4 regions of the Paenibacillus rhizolycopersici genome follow, and region 3 is predicted to be linked to each of the others. Evidence: riboswitches for the same ligand, from Rfam matches in the RefSeq annotation. Region 3 holds a riboswitch; each other region holds the start of a gene.
The links. A riboswitch is a leader RNA that binds a small molecule or an ion and turns the genes downstream of it on or off. The one in region 3 is predicted to bind cyclic di-AMP.
Positions count from the first base shown of each region.

Region 1 (4,711 bases), on a different contig from region 3:
GCTAACCGCGCCTTGGCTGATCACCTCCGTGATATTGGTGCCGTGCAGCTTTCTTCTCCGATTGAATGCTTCCCGATAGTCGATCATCGATTCGGCCTTGCGCGCGACGGCAGCCATGGTTCGCACCGCTTCTACCGGATATTTCCCTGCGGCAGACTCGCCAGACAACATGACGACGTCGGCTCCCTGCATCACGGCGTTGTAAACATCACTGACTTCCGCGCGCGTCGGCCTTGGATTCACCTGCATCGACTCCAGCATATGCGTGGCGACGATAACCGGTTTGCCTGCCAGATTACACTTGTCGATCATTTCTTTCTGCAGCATCGGCACTTCCTCAACCGGAATTTCTACCCCAAGATCGCCGCGCGCAATCATGATTCCATCCGAAGCCTCGATGATATCCTCCAGATCTTGCACGCCTTCCTCATTTTCGATTTTGGAGATGATCTGGACGTGTCCTCCATTATTCTCCTGCAAAATCCGCCGAACTTCACGGATATCGTCACCTTTGCGAACAAACGATACGGCGATCATCTCCACCCCGTTCTCCAGGCCAAAATGAATATGCCGAATGTCTCGCTCTGTCACGCCAGGCAGCGTAGTTTTGATCCCAGGCAGATTGACGCCTTTGTTCGGCTTGAGCTTCCCGCCGCTGATGATGCGGCAACGGACTTCAGCCCCCTCGGCCGATATGACGCGCAGCTCGATCAACCCGTCATCGATCAGGATTCGATCATTCGCTTGCACAACCTGCGGCATTTCGGGATAGTTGACCGAGATTTTCGCGGCGTCTCCGTCTAGCGGCTCTGTTGTAAGCACCATCTCTTCTCCGGCAATCAGCTCGCAGAATGGTTCCCGCAATTTCCCGATGCGCACCTCTGGCCCCTTGATATCCATCATAATCGGTACAAAGCTATGCAGTTCTTGCGCGGCTTGCCGCACCCGCTGTATGCGGGCCACATGCTCCTCCAGCTCCCCGTGGGCCATATTCAGTCGGCCGACCGTCATCCCGCCCTGAATCATTTCCTTCAGCACGGAAACCGAGTCGCAGGCGGGGCCTAACGTGCAAATGATTTTTGTCCGCAGCACCTTGAAACCTCCTTAGGTAACGTTTAGGTTAGTATGCGTCAAGCCGGCGAAACGAATTATTTTTGCAGATGGTAAGGAACGGTTGCAATGACAATGTCCTTTTTATTGAATAAATAGGCCCGAAGCAAAAGGCTCGATTGGTTATGCAAAATATTCTGCCACCAGTGCCGGGTAATAAACTGCGGAATTAGGACGGTAATATGGTCGGTCTCTGCAGTTTTCCATTCCACCGTATCGATGAACTTCATGATGGGCCGGATGATGCTGCGGAAGCTGGAACGGAGCGTGATTAACCGAACCCCGGGGTTCCATTCCTTCCACTTCTTCTCCATGCGGTCAATTTCTTCGTCATCAAACCCGACATACACGGCGACAACGTTGTCCGTCAGCGATTTGGCGTAGCTCAACGAGTTCATCACGACGCGAGTAACGCCCGCAACCGGCACGACGATAGTGCTGCCTTTGATGCAAGGTTTTTCCGTATCCATCTGGATTCGAAGCTGGTCGGCAATATTTAAATAATGACGATGAATTTGGTAAAAGATAAACATCACCAGCGGTAAGAAGATAAATACGACCCATATATGCGAAAATTTGGTGATGATGAAGATCAGCGTAATCCCCAGCGTTGTCAGCATCCCAATCGTATTGATGACAAACCGGAACACCCATCCTTGCGGCTTCAGCTTTAGCCATCGAATCATCATCCCGAGCTGCGACAAGGTGAACGGAATAAATACGCCAACCGCGTATAACGGAATCAAGCTCTCCGTGTTGCCATGGAACCCGAGAACCAGCAACGCCGAAGCCACGCCAAGGAAAATAATTCCGTTCGAAAAACCGAGCCGGTCCCCGCGCACCATAAACGCATGCGGCATGTACTTGTCTTTGGCCAGCATAAACGCCAGCAAGGGAAAGGCTGAGTAAGCCGTGTTGGCGGCCAGGAACAGGATCAGCGCTGTAATCGCCTGGATGACGTAGTATAACGCGCCCCGGCCGAAGGTCGACTCGGCAATCTGTGAGACAACGGTTGCTTTCGGATCAGGAGCGATACCGTACCAATAGGCCAGCGCACTGATTCCGATAAACATGGTGCAGAGAATGACACCCATCATCACCAGCGTAGCTGCAGCATTACGTTCCGCCGGCTGCTTGAAGTTCGGGATGGCGTTGGATACCGCCTCTACCCCGGTTAAGGCCGAACAGCCGGAACTGAACGCCTTGAGCAGCAGGAACAGACTTATATCGGAAACCGCCGTCCCCATCTCTGGCACGCTCGCGTGAATTCCACCGGTCAAATATTTAAACAACCCCGACAGGATCAGAACAAAGATGGACGCGACAAACAGATATACCGGAATAGCCAATACGGATGCTGACTCCGTTACCCCTCGAAGATTCATCAGCGTTAACAAGGTGATCATTAGCAGCGCAATCAACACCCGTTGATCATGCAGCGCCGGGAAAGCGGATGTAATGGCATCCGTTCCCGCCGACGAGCTGACCGCCACCGTCAGAACATAATCGACCAGGAGCGAGCCGCCGGCCAGCAAACCTGTCGATCGCCCAAGGTTATCCATCGCCACGATATACGCCCCGCCCCCGGCGGGGTAGGAGTAAATCGTTTGCCGATACGACAAAATCAGAATAAGTAAAAGCCCCAGAACCGCAAACGAGATCGGGATGGAATACCAGACGGCCGAAAATCCCGCCGCCATCAAGACGATCAGAATTTGCTCCGTCCCGTAAGCCACAGACGATAAAGCGTCCGAGGACAGTACTGCCAACGCCTTGAGCTTGCTCAGTTTCTCCCCTTCAATTTCGGTACTTTTCATCGGTCTGCCGATCAGTACTCGCTTAATTTTGTTCACCATGGTGATTTCCTCTCTTCATCCCTTAAATAACCTTATATCTCTAACCATTCGTGGTTCTATAGGCTCCCCATTCCCGCAGAGAACAACACAAAAAGGCCGCAGGAAAGTTGGACCTTCCCGCGGCCGCTTTATTTGAAACTCAAGCGAATATCCGCGACAATTCCCTCTTTCGGACGCTTACGGAGTTAGCTGACGGATTCGGGCACGAAAGCAGCCCTACGCTCATGGCCAGGATAGCCAAAACAAGCGATTCACCCCAGAAACGAAGCCTCACGACCCGTTTCGGTTGGTTCCCCCGTTTCTTACTGAATAAAGAATTCAGCGATCAGGTATTTGCCATATAAAAATTACCACTGATGAATCATACTCCCCGCCCTAAAAAGTGTAAAGATGAGTTTAAGGCGGATTGGCAACGAAATGCGATCCGCATTGTCGAGGTACGCGTATACATCGCTCTTCTACGCTAATTATTTCGTACGGACTTGAATTTACGAGGAAATAAGACGATGGTCGACAGTGATGTGAATTATTCATATTCCCCTACTGGAATATTTGCGACCAAATAAGGTATACTCGAAATAAGGAAGTGAGACCGATGAATACTGCAACTTTGAGCGCGCTTGCCGAACCCCATCGACTGAAAATGGTTGAACTGCTGCGATACGGTCCACTAACCGTAGGAGAAATCGCGGATCGGCTCCAAGTCCGGCAGCCGCAGGTATCGAAGCATCTCAAGGTGCTGAATGAAGCCCGCATCGTCGAGGTTCAACCTGTTGCGAATCGCCGGATTTACCGGCTTCGGCCGGAACCCCTGCAGGAGCTGGACGAGTGGATCGCCTCGTTCCGAAACTTATGGGAAGAGCGGTTTAACCGGCTTGACGAATACTTACAGGAAATTCAAAGCCCGGATCAACAAAAAACACCGTAAGAAAACGGCAAATGCCGTAATTCTTACGGTGTTTCTTTGATGATTTCTTCGGCCGAGATCAAGCCAGCGTCAAGACCTCATATTGCGCAGCCAGTTCCATAAAACGCCCCATACTGGACACCTCGCCAGCTGCGAGTTGATCCTGGATGCCGTAATAGTTAACGCAGGTCCCACAAGCCAATACCGGCACACCGCGACTCGCCAGCTCCTTCAGGTGCAACGAAGCAAACGACTGCTCCGTTAGGGCAAGAACACCCCGATTTACACAAAATACTGCCGCCGGAAGCTGCTCCTGTTCCCGCTGCTTCAACAACGTTAGGAACGTTTCCAACAGCTGCATCCCCAGTTCCCGGTCACCGTCCCCGAAGCTGTCGGTCGTTAGAAAAATAACTTTTCGGTTCAAAGCGATTCTCCTCTCAGCTTCTGATCGAGCAGTTCAAACGTCAACTGCATCCGGTCTTTCGGCACCTCGCCATAACGGTCTCCGAGACTCACCTCGAAGGAACAGCCTCCATCCGCCTTCTCCTTGAGGACGGCGGTTAACCCAACGCCGGTTTCCCGGTACACTTCAACAAGGCTATGCTCCAGCCGTTCCTTGGGGACATCCGCATGGACGTGGAACATGTTCGAAACCGGAACGGCCGGGACCGTCTTCATCTGATGGCATCGGTTATACCACTCTGCCAGCTCTTGCGCCTGCCGATAATACAAATCCATTTTCCCAACGCGCTGCTCATAATAGTAATCTGCGCTGAGATAATACGGATACAAGCTGATCAGGTCACCGCCGTGACGTCTCTTCCACACCTTGGATGCC
Region 1 is NZ_JADCNN020000002.1:333,267-337,977, forward strand. It holds gene pyk (pyruvate kinase) at 1-1,092, opposite strand, end outside; gene IM700_RS03680 (APC family permease) at 1,149-2,966, opposite strand; cyclic di-AMP (ydaO/yuaA leader) riboswitch at 3,126-3,300, opposite strand; gene IM700_RS03685 (ArsR/SmtB family transcription factor) at 3,562-3,894, shown strand; gene IM700_RS03690 (DsrE family protein) at 3,953-4,297, opposite strand; gene IM700_RS03695 (threonine aldolase family protein) at 4,294-4,711, opposite strand, start outside.
Region 1: it holds a riboswitch for cyclic di-AMP, as region 3 does, so the genes downstream of both, IM700_RS03680 (APC family permease) here and IM700_RS10315 (hypothetical protein) in region 3, are expected to answer to the same signal.

Region 2 (4,711 bases), on a different contig from region 3:
AATCGATTTCGAACGTTGTAGGAACGATTACCGAAATCACGAAGCAAATCAATATTTTGGCCCTCAACGCAGCGATCGAAGCCGCACGGGCCGGCGAGCACGGGAAAGGATTTGCTGTCGTAGCGGAGGAAGTTCGCAAGCTGGCCGAGCAATCCCGCCTGGCGATGGAGGAAATCGGGGAGAATCTGCTCAGCATTCGAGAAGAATCGGAAAATTCCGTCAGCGCGATGCAGCGCGCTAGCGAGGAAATCGTCTCCGGGACCGAGCGCGTGAAGCAAGCCGGACAAGCCTTCGAACAATTGACGGAACTCATTCAGAACGTCAACTTGACGATCCAATCCGTTTCGGCATCCACGCAGGAGGTGTCCGCCGGAACCGAGGAAGTGACCGCTTCCGTTGAAGAGTCGGCGAATATTACCGCTAAATCGTTGGCCAATATGGAGCAAATCGCCGAATATTCGCAGCAGCAGCTCAGTGAAATGGAAAGCCACGCCCGAACAGTTCGTTCGCTGCATGAACAGGCGTTGTCGCTGCAAGAATCGATTGCGAAATTCCGGATTTAACCGGAGTTTAGAGAAAAAAAACGTACCCTTACTGCCTCCCTTTTACGGAGCCGGCGGTCAGGGTACGTTTTGTTTTACCCGGTAACGGACATTTCGTTGAAGGAGACGGCTTCGTCTTGCCTCCGCTCCGGTTTCCTCCAGTAGGCTTCGTTGCCCGGCAGGTCATCGAACCAAGCAGCCTCGTCCGGACAAGGCAAAATCATGAACTTGCCGTAATCATGGTCTCGCGACTGATGATATTTGAGATAAGCCTGGCCGTCTTCGATTGCGAGGATTTCGATTTTTCCCGAAGAGTGACTCATCGACAAGCGCACGCGCTTGCCCAGGCCCGAAGTGCGGGCCTTCGCTTCCTCAACCAGCTGGTACGCCCGTTTCAGCGGAATGACAAAATCGGCATTTCCGGCAACTGGCCGGTTGATGAAGAAATAATAGGGTGTGACGCCTGCCCAGGACAACCGATCCAGCAATTCGCCAAGCACGGCCGCATCGTCGTTAATGCCTTTGAGGATCGGCGTTTGATTGACCACAATAGCCCCGGCGTCGTGCAACGCCTGAAAGCCTCGTTTGGCCTCAGGGGTCATTTCGCGCGGATGATTGATATGCGCCATGACATAAATACGTTGGTCTACGGTGGAGAATTCCCTGATCAGATCCAGCAGCTCCGGATCTTCATAAATGCGCATGGGATTAAAAACGGGGATTTTCGAGCCGAGGCGGATGATTTTCACATGTTCAATGGCTCGCAGCTGTTCGAGTATAGTACGCAGCTTCCTCGTAGCCAGGATCAGGCTGTCACCGCCGGTCAATAAGACGTTGTTGATCTCGGGATGCTGAGCGATGTACTCGATGCCGGGCGTCACATCAGACATCGCCTCCTTCACATCGTTGCGGAACAAGCGTTTGCGGAAGCAATAGCGGCAGTAGGAGCCGCAAACCTCGGAGACGATCAACAGCGCGGTCGTCCGGTATTTGTGCTGACAGCCGGGAACCGCATAGTTCGTCGCCTCGTCGGAAGCGTCCCAACGCCCGTATTCCTTAAGCTCTCCCGTATTCGGGATCACCAGCTTGCGGATTGGGTCTTCCGGATCGTTCCAGTCGATCAGATTCAAATAGTAATCATTTACCCGAAAGACGAATTTGTCCGTAATCGGTTTCAATTCCTGACGCTCCTGTTCGGACAATTCGCTCACCTTGGCGATGTCGGTGATGTACTTCGGATTTGCCATAATCATCTCCTCCTTTAATGGGATCGATGCGTAAAGAAGTAGCGGGAAACCTTGCAGTGAATGCGAGTACTCCGCCGAATGCTCGGGTCATATCCCTTGAGAAGCACAAAAAGACCCCGCTCAAATAAACAGGGTCATTAGTTGATGACTGAACATATTTAAGATGACCCATCCACTGCAAACGAGGTTAGCTGACGGGCTCGGGAAAGATGGTCCCCTACGTTAAAACTAGCAACGATTCGCCCCAAAAAATGGTTCCCCCGCTTTTCGACTTTACTCATCGAAAATTAAGCGTACTATCATGCTACCTTAGAATCGCCTGATTTGTCAAAGCTTACCTTCTTCCGCGCTCGGCCGAATTCCGGAAATTTCGTAGACCAGGTCCATCCGCAAATGGCTGCGGACTACATCAGCCAGCCGGTTGAAGGCTTCCTCCTTCCGCGAGAAGGACGCAAAAGTGGTGCCCAAAGGTTCCAGTCCTTTGCTTGTACGAAGCCCATCCAGCCAGGCGCGCCGCCAGGTATCATTGTGGAACAAACCGTGTAGATACGTTCCGAACACTCTCCCGTCGGCTCGAACTGCGCCTTCCGGATGCGGGGCGTCCTCCGCTCCCCCCTGCCTTGGCTCCATCCCTTCGGCTTGTAACATAAACAAAGGACTGATGTCCCGAAGGAATTGGGTCTCGCCAGCATGGATCTCATAGCCTTCTATCAGCAATCGACGATCCGAAAGATGCAGCGGAACTGGCAGGTTATCTATCGTTTGGCCATAAACGCGAACGGTCCTTTTGCCCGGAATGAAGGTTGTTGTTAAAGGTAGCAAACCAATTCCTATCGCCGATCTCACTTGGCCGGATTCTACCGCGTCTGGATCATGCAATTGCTCTCCCAGCATTTGATACCCACCACAAATGCCGACAAGCTGGGCTTGGGTATTCCCTTCGATCAAACTGCAAATTGCTCCCTCCAGCCCTTGCTCCCGCAGGAATGTTAAATCCCCGATCGTATCCTTGGTTCCCGGTAAAATCACGGCATCCGGATGTCCAAGTTCCGAAGGTTTACTTACGTAACGCAGTGACACATCCGGTTCGGCAGCCAAAGGTGCGAAATCGGTAAAATTAGAAATTCGCGGGTAACGAATGACCGCGATATCCAGCACCTTACCGGCAGCCTTCTCTGAGCGGGAAACATAAGTATCCAGAACAACAGAATCCTCCGCTTCAATATCCAGATCAGGCAGAAACGGGAGCACGCCTAACACAGGAATCCCGGTCCGCTGCTCCAGCCAATCCAGCCCGGGCTGCAGCAGGGACAAATCGCCGCGGAACTTGTTGATCAAGAACCCTTTGACTCGAGCTCGTTCGTGCGGCTCCAGCAGCTCCAACGTGCCGACGAGAAAGGCAAATACGCCGCCACGGTCGATATCGCCGACCAAAATGACCGGAGCATCCGCCCACTCAGCCAAATTCATATTGACGATATCCCGCTGCTTCAGGTTGATTTCCGCCGGGCTGCCAGCCCCCTCCATGACGACGATGCCGTGCTTCTCGCGCAGCCTTCCAAGCGCTTCCACCACCAGCGATTTGGCATGGGGCAGGAACTCCTCGCGATAGTCTGATGCGCTGAGATGCCGGTAAGGACGCCCGTGAACGACGATTTGCGAATGCATCTCACCCGTTGGCTTGATCAACACCGGATTCATGTCCGTGGTGGCGTCGATCCCGCAAGCCTCCGCCTGGATTCCTTGCGCCCGACCGATTTCGAATCCGTCTGGTGTAACATAGGAGTTCAGAGCCATATTCTGCGACTTAAACGGAACTGGATGAAGCCCGTCCTGCGCGAAAATACGGCATAATGCCGTCACGATGACGCTTTTACCCACGTCCGATGCCGTGCCTTGGATCATCAGCACCGCGCTGGCCGGAGCCGGGGCATCAGAATCTGCGCCAGTAACTTCAAACTCGTCAAGCCTTTTGTTCACTTTAGCCTCCACCCCTTTCCGAATCGTGAGATTTGTTCCTCTGCAGGCTGCTTTGCCCGATTATCCCTTTCATTAAGGGTGGGGGCCCTTGTATTGTTATCGTTATTAGCACCCTGAGCCTAAGGGATAATGGTGCAAAACCTCGGTTGGGACACGGACTTGCTATGACATTAACATCCAGGCCTTACCGCAAAATCAACACGGCGAGCAGAAGCAGGACAGCCTCCAGCCCTTCACCAAGCGCACCGTATGTATCCCCAGTCAAACCGCCCAGTTTGGCACTGATCCGACGGGCCGCCCAGGTGCCCGCTGCCCAGGCAATCAAAGGCGCCGTAACGATATATAATAGCGAGCGAAGCAATGCGGTTTCGTCAGCTCCGCTCAGCGACAGGAGCAGGGTTAGCAGCAGCACCATGACCGTAAGCGTGACCGCCATCATAGTGCCTCCCCAGGCATCCCGCTCACCAAAGCCGTGAAACTGCGCGGCTAATCCCTCACCTTGCCGAGCCTTCGGCCATCGAAACATCGCCCGGCTCATAAACCAGCGGCTCCATAAAGGGGCCATCAGCAACGCGAGCCCCGTTGTCAGCCTATCTCCTTGGAGGAGGGGTGCCAACAACGAGGCCTTAAATAAGAGCAAGAGAACACACGCCAACACGCCCATTGCGCCAACCCGGCTGTCTTTCATAATCTCTAGCATCTTCTCGCGTGGCCGGTAGCTCAGCAATCCGTCGGCCGTATCCATCCAACCGTCCAGATGCAGCCCTCCGGTTAACCAGACCCAAAGGATTAAGGCGAGTATGGCTGCCGGAAGCGGCGGAAGCAGCCAGGCGGCGAGCCAGCCCCCTACCCAGACGGCGACGCCGATCGCCGCTCCCACAAGCGGATAATAAGTGGTGCTGCGTCGCAACAGGTCCGGCGTAAATTCCAGTTCGGCCCGAA
Region 2 is NZ_JADCNN020000001.1:528,554-533,264, reverse strand. It holds gene IM700_RS02315 (methyl-accepting chemotaxis protein) at 1-563, shown strand, start outside; gene IM700_RS02310 (KamA family radical SAM protein) at 638-1,789, opposite strand; cyclic di-AMP (ydaO/yuaA leader) riboswitch at 1,951-2,093, opposite strand; gene IM700_RS02305 (cobyric acid synthase) at 2,117-3,694, opposite strand; gene cobS (adenosylcobinamide-GDP ribazoletransferase) at 3,954-4,711, opposite strand, start outside.
Region 2: it holds a riboswitch for cyclic di-AMP, as region 3 does, so the genes downstream of both, IM700_RS02310 (KamA family radical SAM protein) here and IM700_RS10315 (hypothetical protein) in region 3, are expected to answer to the same signal.

Region 3 (4,711 bases):
CCGCCAGCAAGACGACGATCGAGAAATAGCGGCCCAAGAACATCACGACGCCCGTGGCGATGTTCCAGAACGGCGTATTATCGCCAAGCCCTTCGAAACCCGAGCCGTTGTTGTTCGCGGACGAAGTAAATTCATACATCGCTTGCGTTAAGCCGTGGAAACCGGAATTGGATATCGTATCCGGGTAAGCCAACAAAGCCAGAGCGGTGGGTGCCAGTATCAGGAACGGGGTAACCAGCAAATTAACGGCGATCAGCTTCATCTCTTTGCCTTCGAGCTTCTTGCCGAGAAATTCCGGCGTGCGCCCAACCATCAGACCGGACAAGAACACCGCAATCATCGCATACATCAACACGTTCATGATTCCGACGCCCGCTCCGCCGAAGACCGTATTCAGCATCATGTTCGCCAGCGGAACCAGCCCGCCGATCGGCGTCAGCGTATCGTGCATCGTATTGACCGCTCCCGTCTCCGTCGCGGTTGTGACCGTCGCGAACAAGGCCGACTGGGCTAGGCCAAAACGAACCTCCTTGCCCTCCATGCTGCCTTGGCCATGCGCGATGCCAAGGGCGTTGAATGCCGGATTGCCGGCGCTTTCGGCCGAAAGCAATACGCCAAGCATGACGATGAACATCATCAGCATCGATACGAACAACACCCGGCCTTGTTTGGCATTCCCGACCATTTTCCCATAAGCGAAAGGAAGGGAAGTCCCGATCAGCATCATCAATAGGATTTGCAGCATATTGCTGAATCCCCCCGGATTTTCAAACGGATGGGCCGAGTTCACGCCCACGAATCCGCCGCCGTTGTTGCCGAACTGCTTAATCGACAAGAACGAGGCAATCGGCCCCCGGGCGATAGGTTGCTCTGTCCCCTGAAGGGTATGGGCGATCGCCGTTGATGCCATAGTTTGCGGTACGCCCAACGCTACGAATATTAAAGCCGAAATGAACGATACCGGCAGCAGAACCCGGGTGATCGCACGAACCAGATCCACGAAGAAACTGCCGATCGGTTTGCCGGCCAAGCCGCGAATAAATGCCATCGCCGCGGCGACGCCGGTCGCCGTCGAAGTGAACATCATGAATACGATCCCGATCATCTGCGAAAGGTAAGACAGTCCGCTTTCCCCGCTGTAATGCTGCAGATCCGTATTGGTCATGAAGGCAATCACCGTATTGAAGGCGAGCGTCGGCTCCATGTTTGAAACCCCGCTCGGATTCAGCGGCAGGAACCCTTGCAGCCGAAAAATCAGATAGACGATAAGCATCATCGCCAAATTGCTCAGCACCGCGGATAAAGCATACTTCTTCCAGGACTGATTCTCCTGACGGATGCCGCTGGCATGGAATATTACTCTTTCAATAGGTCCGAACCACCGGTCCAGACCGTTCTTTTCATAGTCAAACGCTTTGGCCAAGTATAGACCGGCCGGTCTGGCGACGATTACCGCGAGGCCCAAAGTAACGAGTATGGCAATCCAACTGTAGATAGTCACGTCTTATCCCTCCGAAAGGCAAATGTTAAAACTTCTCCGGGTTCAGCAGCGCATACCCCAAATAAACAAAAACCGCCACGATTAAGATGCCAAGTCCCCACATCATCGCTGATCTCCACCCTCCGAAATCGCTTTGGAAGCCCAAGTTGCCAGACCTGCCATCATGCAAACCATGACGATAATTAAGCCGATCATGAAAATGTCCATCATCGTCGATCGGATCCTCCTTTACTCATTGTGCAGAATAAACGATACGTCTTTTCCCTTCGTATAAATCACATAGTTAGCGCCAAGCTTTTTATAAACCGCGCCAGGATGCATCTTTTGCGTAATGACATAAATCGGCTTCGACGTCCATGGACGGCAGAATTGCAAATATCGGCAGGTTAGTGTCAGAGATTCTTCGAAGATATACACCGTCCCGATGGGGATATCAGGTACGACCTTGTTTTTGCGTTTAGTAGTATCCACTAGAATGACGTGCTCTATCCCACGGTCTATCGCCTCCTGGCGGCTTCTATCATTGTTGACCATCAGTGCAAACGGGATTTCGCGGTACTTCATCGTTCTGATGAAATCTACCGCCAATGGATTCGTAAGCGTCACCAGCGCGTATTCAAAAGTGCCCACTTCTTGTATTCCTCCTGATTCAGAAATTAGGCATCAAAAAAGAAGCCTGGGAAGAGGGAATCTTCGCGGGCTTCCAGCATGAATGTATTCTATGCTTTAGGAATCGCGCTATAAGGTTTCCTCTCTCGTCTGCACTTACGAGGTTAGCTGACGGGCTCGGGCGCGAGAGACGCCCTACCTCGCGATACGCAACTATCGCCAGGATTCGCCCCATAGGCGGTAAGCGCGACCTGCGCTCCGCCCGAATGGGTCCCCCGTTCCTTCGCATCGGAAGGATTCAGTGTGATGCAAATAGATTGTTAATTTTCTTCTTAATTGTTAATGTAACACTTTCTTCCCTTTCATGAATGGGCATAAGAAAACCACAGAGGATATCCCTGCGGCTCGCCATGACAAGTCCATCATCCTCTCTCCCTACGCTGACGAGGTTAGCTGTCGGATTCGGGCGGTGAGAGTCGCCCTACCCCTGCGGCATAGGCTTGCCGCAGGGGATTCACCCCGGACCGTTCCGCCGACTCTCACATCGGCAGCGATCATTGGTTCCCCCGTTTTCCTGATCGGAAATTAAGCGATACTGATTGTTTTATTGGAATCATTTCATGAGTCGAATATTACGCTTGCGCTTGTTCTTTGTAAAGCTAGACCAAACGCAAATTTGAGATAAAAAACCTTATAATTTCGTCATTTTTAGCGTTTTCAAGGGATAAAAAACGTCTTTCTCTACGATTACCTCTACCGCAGACCCTTACTTGAAATCCGGCTAGGACTTGTCCTCCGCCCCTTTCTTTGCTACGATTTTGCGCAGATAAACTAAGCTTGAACAACGAGGAGGAGATTACATGAAACAAACGAACGCATCCGGCCTGATGCCGCTGCCGCTAAACCTGAACTTGCCGAATGGGAACCAGATGCCGGTCCATGCGGTTCTGTTATGGGGGACCGATCATCTCGTCCTCGTTGACACCGGGGTTCCCGGTCAATTGGACGTGATCCGCAAAGGGTTGGAGCAAGGAGGGTTCTCCCTGGAACAGTTGACGCATGTGATCATCACGCATCAAGACAGGGATCATATCGGTAGCTTGCCGGAGCTGGTCCAGGCGAAGGCGGGGAAGTTGGAAGTATTGGCCCATGAAACGGGGATTCCTTACCTGGCATGGGAAATTCCGCTGATTAAAAGCGGAATCACCGCCGAACCGGTCGTAGTGGATACGGCGCTTCACGATGGCGACGAGCTGCCATTTGGCGGTGGCCTGCGGGTATTGCATACCCCGGGGCACACGCCGGATCATATCAGCTTATATCATGCTTCCAGCAAAACGTTGATCAGCGGGGACGTGCTCGTCTCGAGCGGCGGCAAGGTGTTGCCGCCCGATCCGAAGTTCACACCGGATTACGCCCAGGCCCTTCTATCGGTCGAAAAATTGGCCGCCCTGGATGTGGAAACGGTAATTACCTACCATGGCGGCGTATGTACCGGGGCGATCAAGGAACGGCTGAAGGAAATCGCTGCGGGGAAATAAGCATAGCAGTCCCGGCCAGCCGGTTAAATATCGCCTACCGGCGTAAATCCGCCCAGCCAATTTAATTCGCTGTCTTCCATGAATCGCGAGGGCCAGCTTCGTCCATCCTCACCCCAATCGGCGAACGTGCGGACCGACTGGTAAAACGCTTCGATATGCTCGGCCGTTGGTTCCTGCAGCATCCGTTCGATCAGCGGCAGGAAGCCTTCGGGCCGATCCGGAGCTTGTTCCAGAACATTAAGAAACCACTTATGGTACGGATACAGCATTTCATTATGCGCCAAGATCAGTCTTCCGCCGAACAAAACCAAATTATTGACGGCATGTCGCAATAGATAGAGGTTGTCATGCTTGAAGGCTTCGGCGGAATACCATTTCCACGCTTCGAACTGGGCCAAGAAACGGGAGATATTCTCCTGCTTACGTTCTGCCGGATAGCGAACGATATCTGCCAGCAGTTCCTCCACTCCCGTGATGTTTGAAAAAGCGAGGATCGCCCCTTCAAATGCAAAACGGGCCGGCTCGCTCCCTTTCTCGGCCACCTGCTTCATGAATCCGCAAGAGATATATTTTCCGTCCACGTAACCGGACTCATAGTCCGTCGATTCATTTTCCCAATACGTCGTCTCTCCGGTGCTTACCCGCCGGGCATAATCCTCCTCGGATATCACGATCATCACGTCTACATCCGAGGACGGTTTCGCGAATCCGTGGGCAATCGAACCGGAAACCAGTAAGGCCAGAATATCCTCCCGGGCGGCGAGCTTGGCCTTTAGTTTCTCGATCGACTTGGCATGATGTGCGTACATTCCTTATTCCCTTCCTTCTCTTGAAACCGACTTATTGCCGGTCCCTTTCATTTAAGCTAATACTCGGTCGCCCCGCGTATTTGGGCGTGAAATAACGAGAAATTCCACCGCTTCGTCCGATCGGTTCATGGCCTGATGCGGGGTGTTCGGCGGAATTTCGATTCCCTCATGGGAATGAAGCTCATGCTCGGTCCCGGCAATTTCGATATGCAGGCAGCCGGACAAGACAAAGAAAAATTGCTCCGCCGTTT
Region 3 is NZ_JADCNN020000007.1:180,161-184,871, reverse strand. It holds gene kdpA (potassium-transporting ATPase subunit KdpA) at 1-1,495, opposite strand, end outside; gene kdpF (K(+)-transporting ATPase subunit F) at 1,527-1,604, opposite strand; gene IM700_RS10315 (hypothetical protein) at 1,730-2,131, opposite strand; cyclic di-AMP (ydaO/yuaA leader) riboswitch at 2,249-2,424, opposite strand; cyclic di-AMP (ydaO/yuaA leader) riboswitch at 2,533-2,712, opposite strand; gene IM700_RS10310 (MBL fold metallo-hydrolase) at 2,971-3,651, shown strand; gene IM700_RS10305 (nucleotidyltransferase domain-containing protein) at 3,675-4,460, opposite strand; gene IM700_RS10300 (cupin domain-containing protein) at 4,512-4,711, opposite strand, start outside.

Region 4 (4,711 bases), on a different contig from region 3:
ATGCGTATTTTACCGGTGTGAACTACGGTACGATTGATATGGACCGGATTCTGCGGATGCTTCGACCTTTTCAGGGGCGGGTGGTCGTAAAGGAATCAGGCATGCACGCGGTGGAAGACTATTTGATGTCCAGGTATCAGATGTATTGGCAGATTTATTTTCACCCGGTAACGCGGAGCTCGGAGATTATTCTCCGGCAAATTTTGCGCCGAGCTAAGGAATTGTACCAGAACGGGTATTCCTTTGGTTTCCTGCCGCATCCGCTTCCGGATCTATTTGAAGGTAACATCGGGGTCGCTGACTATTTGCAGTTGGACGAAGCTTTGATGCAAACGGCGTTCATGCAGTGGACGAGGGAGTCAGATGAGTTATTACGCGATTTGTGCTCCCGGTTTTTGAATCGCAAATTGTATAAATATGTAGAATTGGACACACCAGAGCTGGAAATGCTGGAGGAGATTCGGGAGTCCTTTACGCGCGTCGGACTGCATCCCGAATATGACATGGAAATTGATTTTCCGACCGATCTGCCGTATGATGTGTTCCGTCCGGATGAGGGGTTCCGTCAGAAGCAAATCTTGCTCTTGGACCGTCAGGAACGGGTACGGGAAATTTCTGAAGTGTCGGATATCGTTCGGTCGATTAGCGGATTACATCGAGGCAAAACGCATTTGTACTATCCGGATAATAAATTGTGTGCTGTAATGGATCGGTTGCCCCAGAAGGTAGCCCGCATATTCGAGCAACGGAATTAGGAGGATGACGATTCGAGATGTTATTTGATACGCATACGCATTTGGATGCTCCCCAATTTGACGAGGATCGCGAGGAAGTGATTGCACGCGCCGTGGAGCAAGGGGTCACAAGGATGATCAACATCGGATTTAACCGGGAAACCATCCCGTCGACCATGAAATTGGCGGAGTCGTATGACTTCATTTATGCGGCTGTTGGCTGGCATCCGCAGGATGCCATTACGATGCAAGAAGGGGATTTGGACTGGATCGCTGAATTATGTAAACATGACAAAGTCGTAGCGATCGGTGAAATCGGGCTGGACTATTACTGGGACACGTCCCCAAAAGAAGTGCAGCATGACGTATTCCGCAAACAAATTGGACTAGCTCGCAGTCTGGGGATGCCGATTTCCATCCATAATCGCGATGCCCATGAGGATGTGGTCCGCATTCTCCGCGAGGAGAAAGCAAACGAGGTTGGGGGTGTCATGCACTCGTTCTCTGGTAGTTGGGAAATTGCCAAAATGTGTCTGGATTTGGGATTTCATTTGTCGTTTGGCGGACCGATTACGTTTAAAAATGCAAAACAGCCCAAAGAAGTGCTGACCAAGACGCCAATGGATCGTTTATTAATCGAAACGGATTCCCCTTATTTAACACCACACCCATATCGTGGAAAGAGAAATGAGTCTGCGCATGTCCGCCTGGTTGCGGAAATGGCTGCCGAGCTCAAAGGGGTTACTTTTGAGGAAATCGCCGAAATTACGACCCGAAATGCAATGGAACGATTTGGAATCTCGAGGATTTAAGAGTAAATCGGATGAAAAAAAGAGGATTTCGGAAAGATTAATGCTTTTTAACCGTTAAAACCGAGATCATTACATTTTTTTAACCATTTTTTTAAAAAAACGTGGTTGATTCGTCCTTTACAACATGCATCGAAACAGGATAGAATTTTTTCAGTATCGATTTAGTGCGTTCTGGATGGACAAATTGAACGATACTTGGTTCCATGAACCAGTCTCGCTGAATCTCCTTCACGGAGAACGGGGGAACCGATACAGGCAGCGGTTGGCGGCAAGCCTCTCGCGTCGGTATTTGATTTCTTTCCAGGGTCTATGGGGTGAATTCGAGGTCATTGCGCCATGAGCGAATGAACTGAGAAAGGGCGGCTCTCTTTCGCCCGAACCCGACAGCTAACCTCGTAAGCGTATAAGAGAGGTCACTCGTGCAGCTATTACACCAAGACATTCAGGAAGCCACGAAGGAGTTCCTCTAACTCTTTCTTTGGGCTTCTTTTGTTTTGAATAAAAGTAATAGGGTCATCATACTGTTGGTAAACAGGAGGTGACGTACGCAAGAAGACTGGATCAGGATGCAAAAGTAACTGTAGTCACGTCAATCGTTATCATGCATCGACCTAGACGGCGGGACTATGAAGGAGGACGGAAGAAATGGGCATTTTCCGCAAAGAGGAGACCCATGAATCACGCTCATCCAGCATGTCTTACGCAATGCGATGGAAGCATGAGAATTTACGTCAGATTGCGCTCGTCGGCGTTCTGACCATCGCGGTATTCATCATCATCCTAATCTGGCTGTTTGGCCAGGCACATAAAGAAGTGTCCCTGATTGTGGACGGCAGCGTCCAATCGGTGGAGACGAATAAATCCAGCGTAGCCCATCTGCTGGAGGAGCAATCGATTCAACTCAGCGCGAAGGATTCCGTATCACTTCCGCTGGACAGCTCGCTTAAGAACGGTGACCGCATTGTCATCGTACGCGCAAAGCCGGTAAACGTGAGCGTGGACGGCATGAAAAAGGTTCACTTCACAACACAAAGCAAAGTAGAAGGCGTATTGTCCGAGATCGGCGTCACATTGGACCAAGATGACAAGGTCTCACCGACAATGGACAGTAAAGTTACTGCGAACCTGGACGTCAAGATTGTTCGGGTGAGTAAGCAAACGGTGCAGACGAAGGAGACCGTGCCTTTTAGCGTGGTCAAAACGTCGGACGCCAATCTGCTGAAAGGCACGACGAAGGTCGTTCAGCAAGGCAATGCCGGATTGGTCATTCACAACATTGAGAAAACTTACGAGGACGGAAAGTTCGTGACAAAGCGATGGCTCGGCAAAGAGGTCACTAAAAAGGCCCAGCCGAAGGTTGTTGCCGTCGGCACGAAGAAGCCAACCGCCGTTCTGTCGGCCAGCATTAACCGTACCGCAAATGCGGTGAACATTAGCGGGTTGACGACCAAAGGCGGCGTCTCTTTTGAATATAAAAAGATACTTAAAAACGTCACGTTGACCGCCTATTCGGCGGAAGAAGACGGGATTGGCACCCGCACGGCCTCCGGTACCCGCGTGACCGAAGGCAGAACAATCGCGGTTGATAAGGACGTCGTTCCACTCGGTTGGTGGGTATACATCGAGGGGATCGGCTTCCGTAAGGCGGAGGATACCGGCGGGGCTATTGATGGGAACAAGATGGATGTTTATTACGATACCCTGAAGGATGCGAAGAACTTCGGCCGGAAGAAGGGGCGTACCGTTTACGTCATCGGCCCGACGAAGCCGGAATTGAATTAACTCTCGACTCTCTTTGTTTTACAATGCAGAGGGAATGAGATAGTATTAGGATGATGAATAAGACAGTGGATTAGAAGAGGATGTTATCCTCTTCTTTTTGTTATTCTTGCAAGGAAGTTCAAAAAGTCGACTTTTTGAACATCATTAATAACAAAAAAGATAAGCTAGAGCACGAAGGGAAGAATAGATACCATGATCAAAGAGGTCATCGTGGTGGAGGGCCGAGATGACACCGTGGCCATCAAGCGAGCCGTGGAGGCGGATACGATTGAGACCGGCGGTTCGGCCATCGGGGAAGTGACGCTCAAGAAGATCGCTTTGGCTCAGGAGCGCCGAGGGGTCATTATTTTTACTGATCCGGACCATGCCGGGGAGCGGATTCGCAAAATCGTGGCGGCACGGGTTCCGGGCTGCAAGCATGCGTTCCTTCCCGAGGCAGAGGCCACGAAGCGGGGCGACATCGGCGTGGAGAACGCCTCACCGGAGGCGATCCGCACGGCGCTGTCCCGAGTCCGCAGCGAAGCGCCGGGAGTAGAGGCTGCGATCGACTGGGAAGACTTGATGAGTGCGGGGTTAATCGTTCACCCGCAGGCTGCTGCGCGACGGAAAGCGCTAGGTGAGCTGCTAGGCATCGGGTATTGCAACGGGAAGCAATTGTACAAGCGGTTATCGGTGTTCCGTATCACCCGCGAGGAGTTTGCGGCCGCGCTGGCCGAGTTGGAGAGCAAAGGAGTTTAAGGAGCATGAGCATAAGGGAAGAGGTATCCACGCCGCGCCGAACGAAGGAGATCATTCAACGGCACGGTTTTTCGTTTAAAAAAAGCCTGGGACAGAATTTTCTGATCGACCAGAACATTCTCGGGAAGATCGTCGCGGCAGCCGGCCTGGACGATACCAAGGGCGCGCTGGAAATCGGACCGGGTATCGGCGCGTTAACGGAGAAACTGGCTCAGGAAGCAGGTAAGGTAACGGCGGTGGAGATCGATCAACGTCTACTTCCGATCCTGGAAGAGGTGCTGGAGCCTTATTCGCACGTGAACGTGATCCATGGGGACGTGCTGAAGCTGGATCTTCAAGCGCTGTTCGCTGCCGAATTCGGCGGGGTGAACGGCGTCAGTGTAGTGGCTAATCTGCCGTATTACGTGACGACGCCGATTCTGATGAAGCTCCTTGAGGAGAAGTTGCCTCTAGAGCATATTGTCGTGATGATCCAGAAGGAAGTGGCTGAGCGTATGGCTGCTGCTCCTGGCGGCAAGGATTACGGAAGCCTTAGCATCGCCGTTCAGTACTATAGCGTACCAGAGCTGATCTGCACGGTGCCGCACAGCGTATTTATTCCGCAGCCGAATGTGGAGTCCGCGGTGATCCGCTTGACCGTACGGA
Region 4 is NZ_JADCNN020000029.1:29,322-34,032, reverse strand. It holds gene IM700_RS21015 (HD domain-containing protein) at 1-755, shown strand, start outside; gene IM700_RS21010 (TatD family hydrolase) at 773-1,546, shown strand; cyclic di-AMP (ydaO/yuaA leader) riboswitch at 1,752-1,963, shown strand; gene IM700_RS21005 (3D domain-containing protein) at 2,192-3,328, shown strand; gene rnmV (ribonuclease M5) at 3,521-4,066, shown strand; gene rsmA (16S rRNA (adenine(1518)-N(6)/adenine(1519)-N(6))-dimethyltransferase RsmA) at 4,072-4,711, shown strand, end outside.
Region 4: it holds a riboswitch for cyclic di-AMP, as region 3 does, so the genes downstream of both, IM700_RS21005 (3D domain-containing protein) here and IM700_RS10315 (hypothetical protein) in region 3, are expected to answer to the same signal.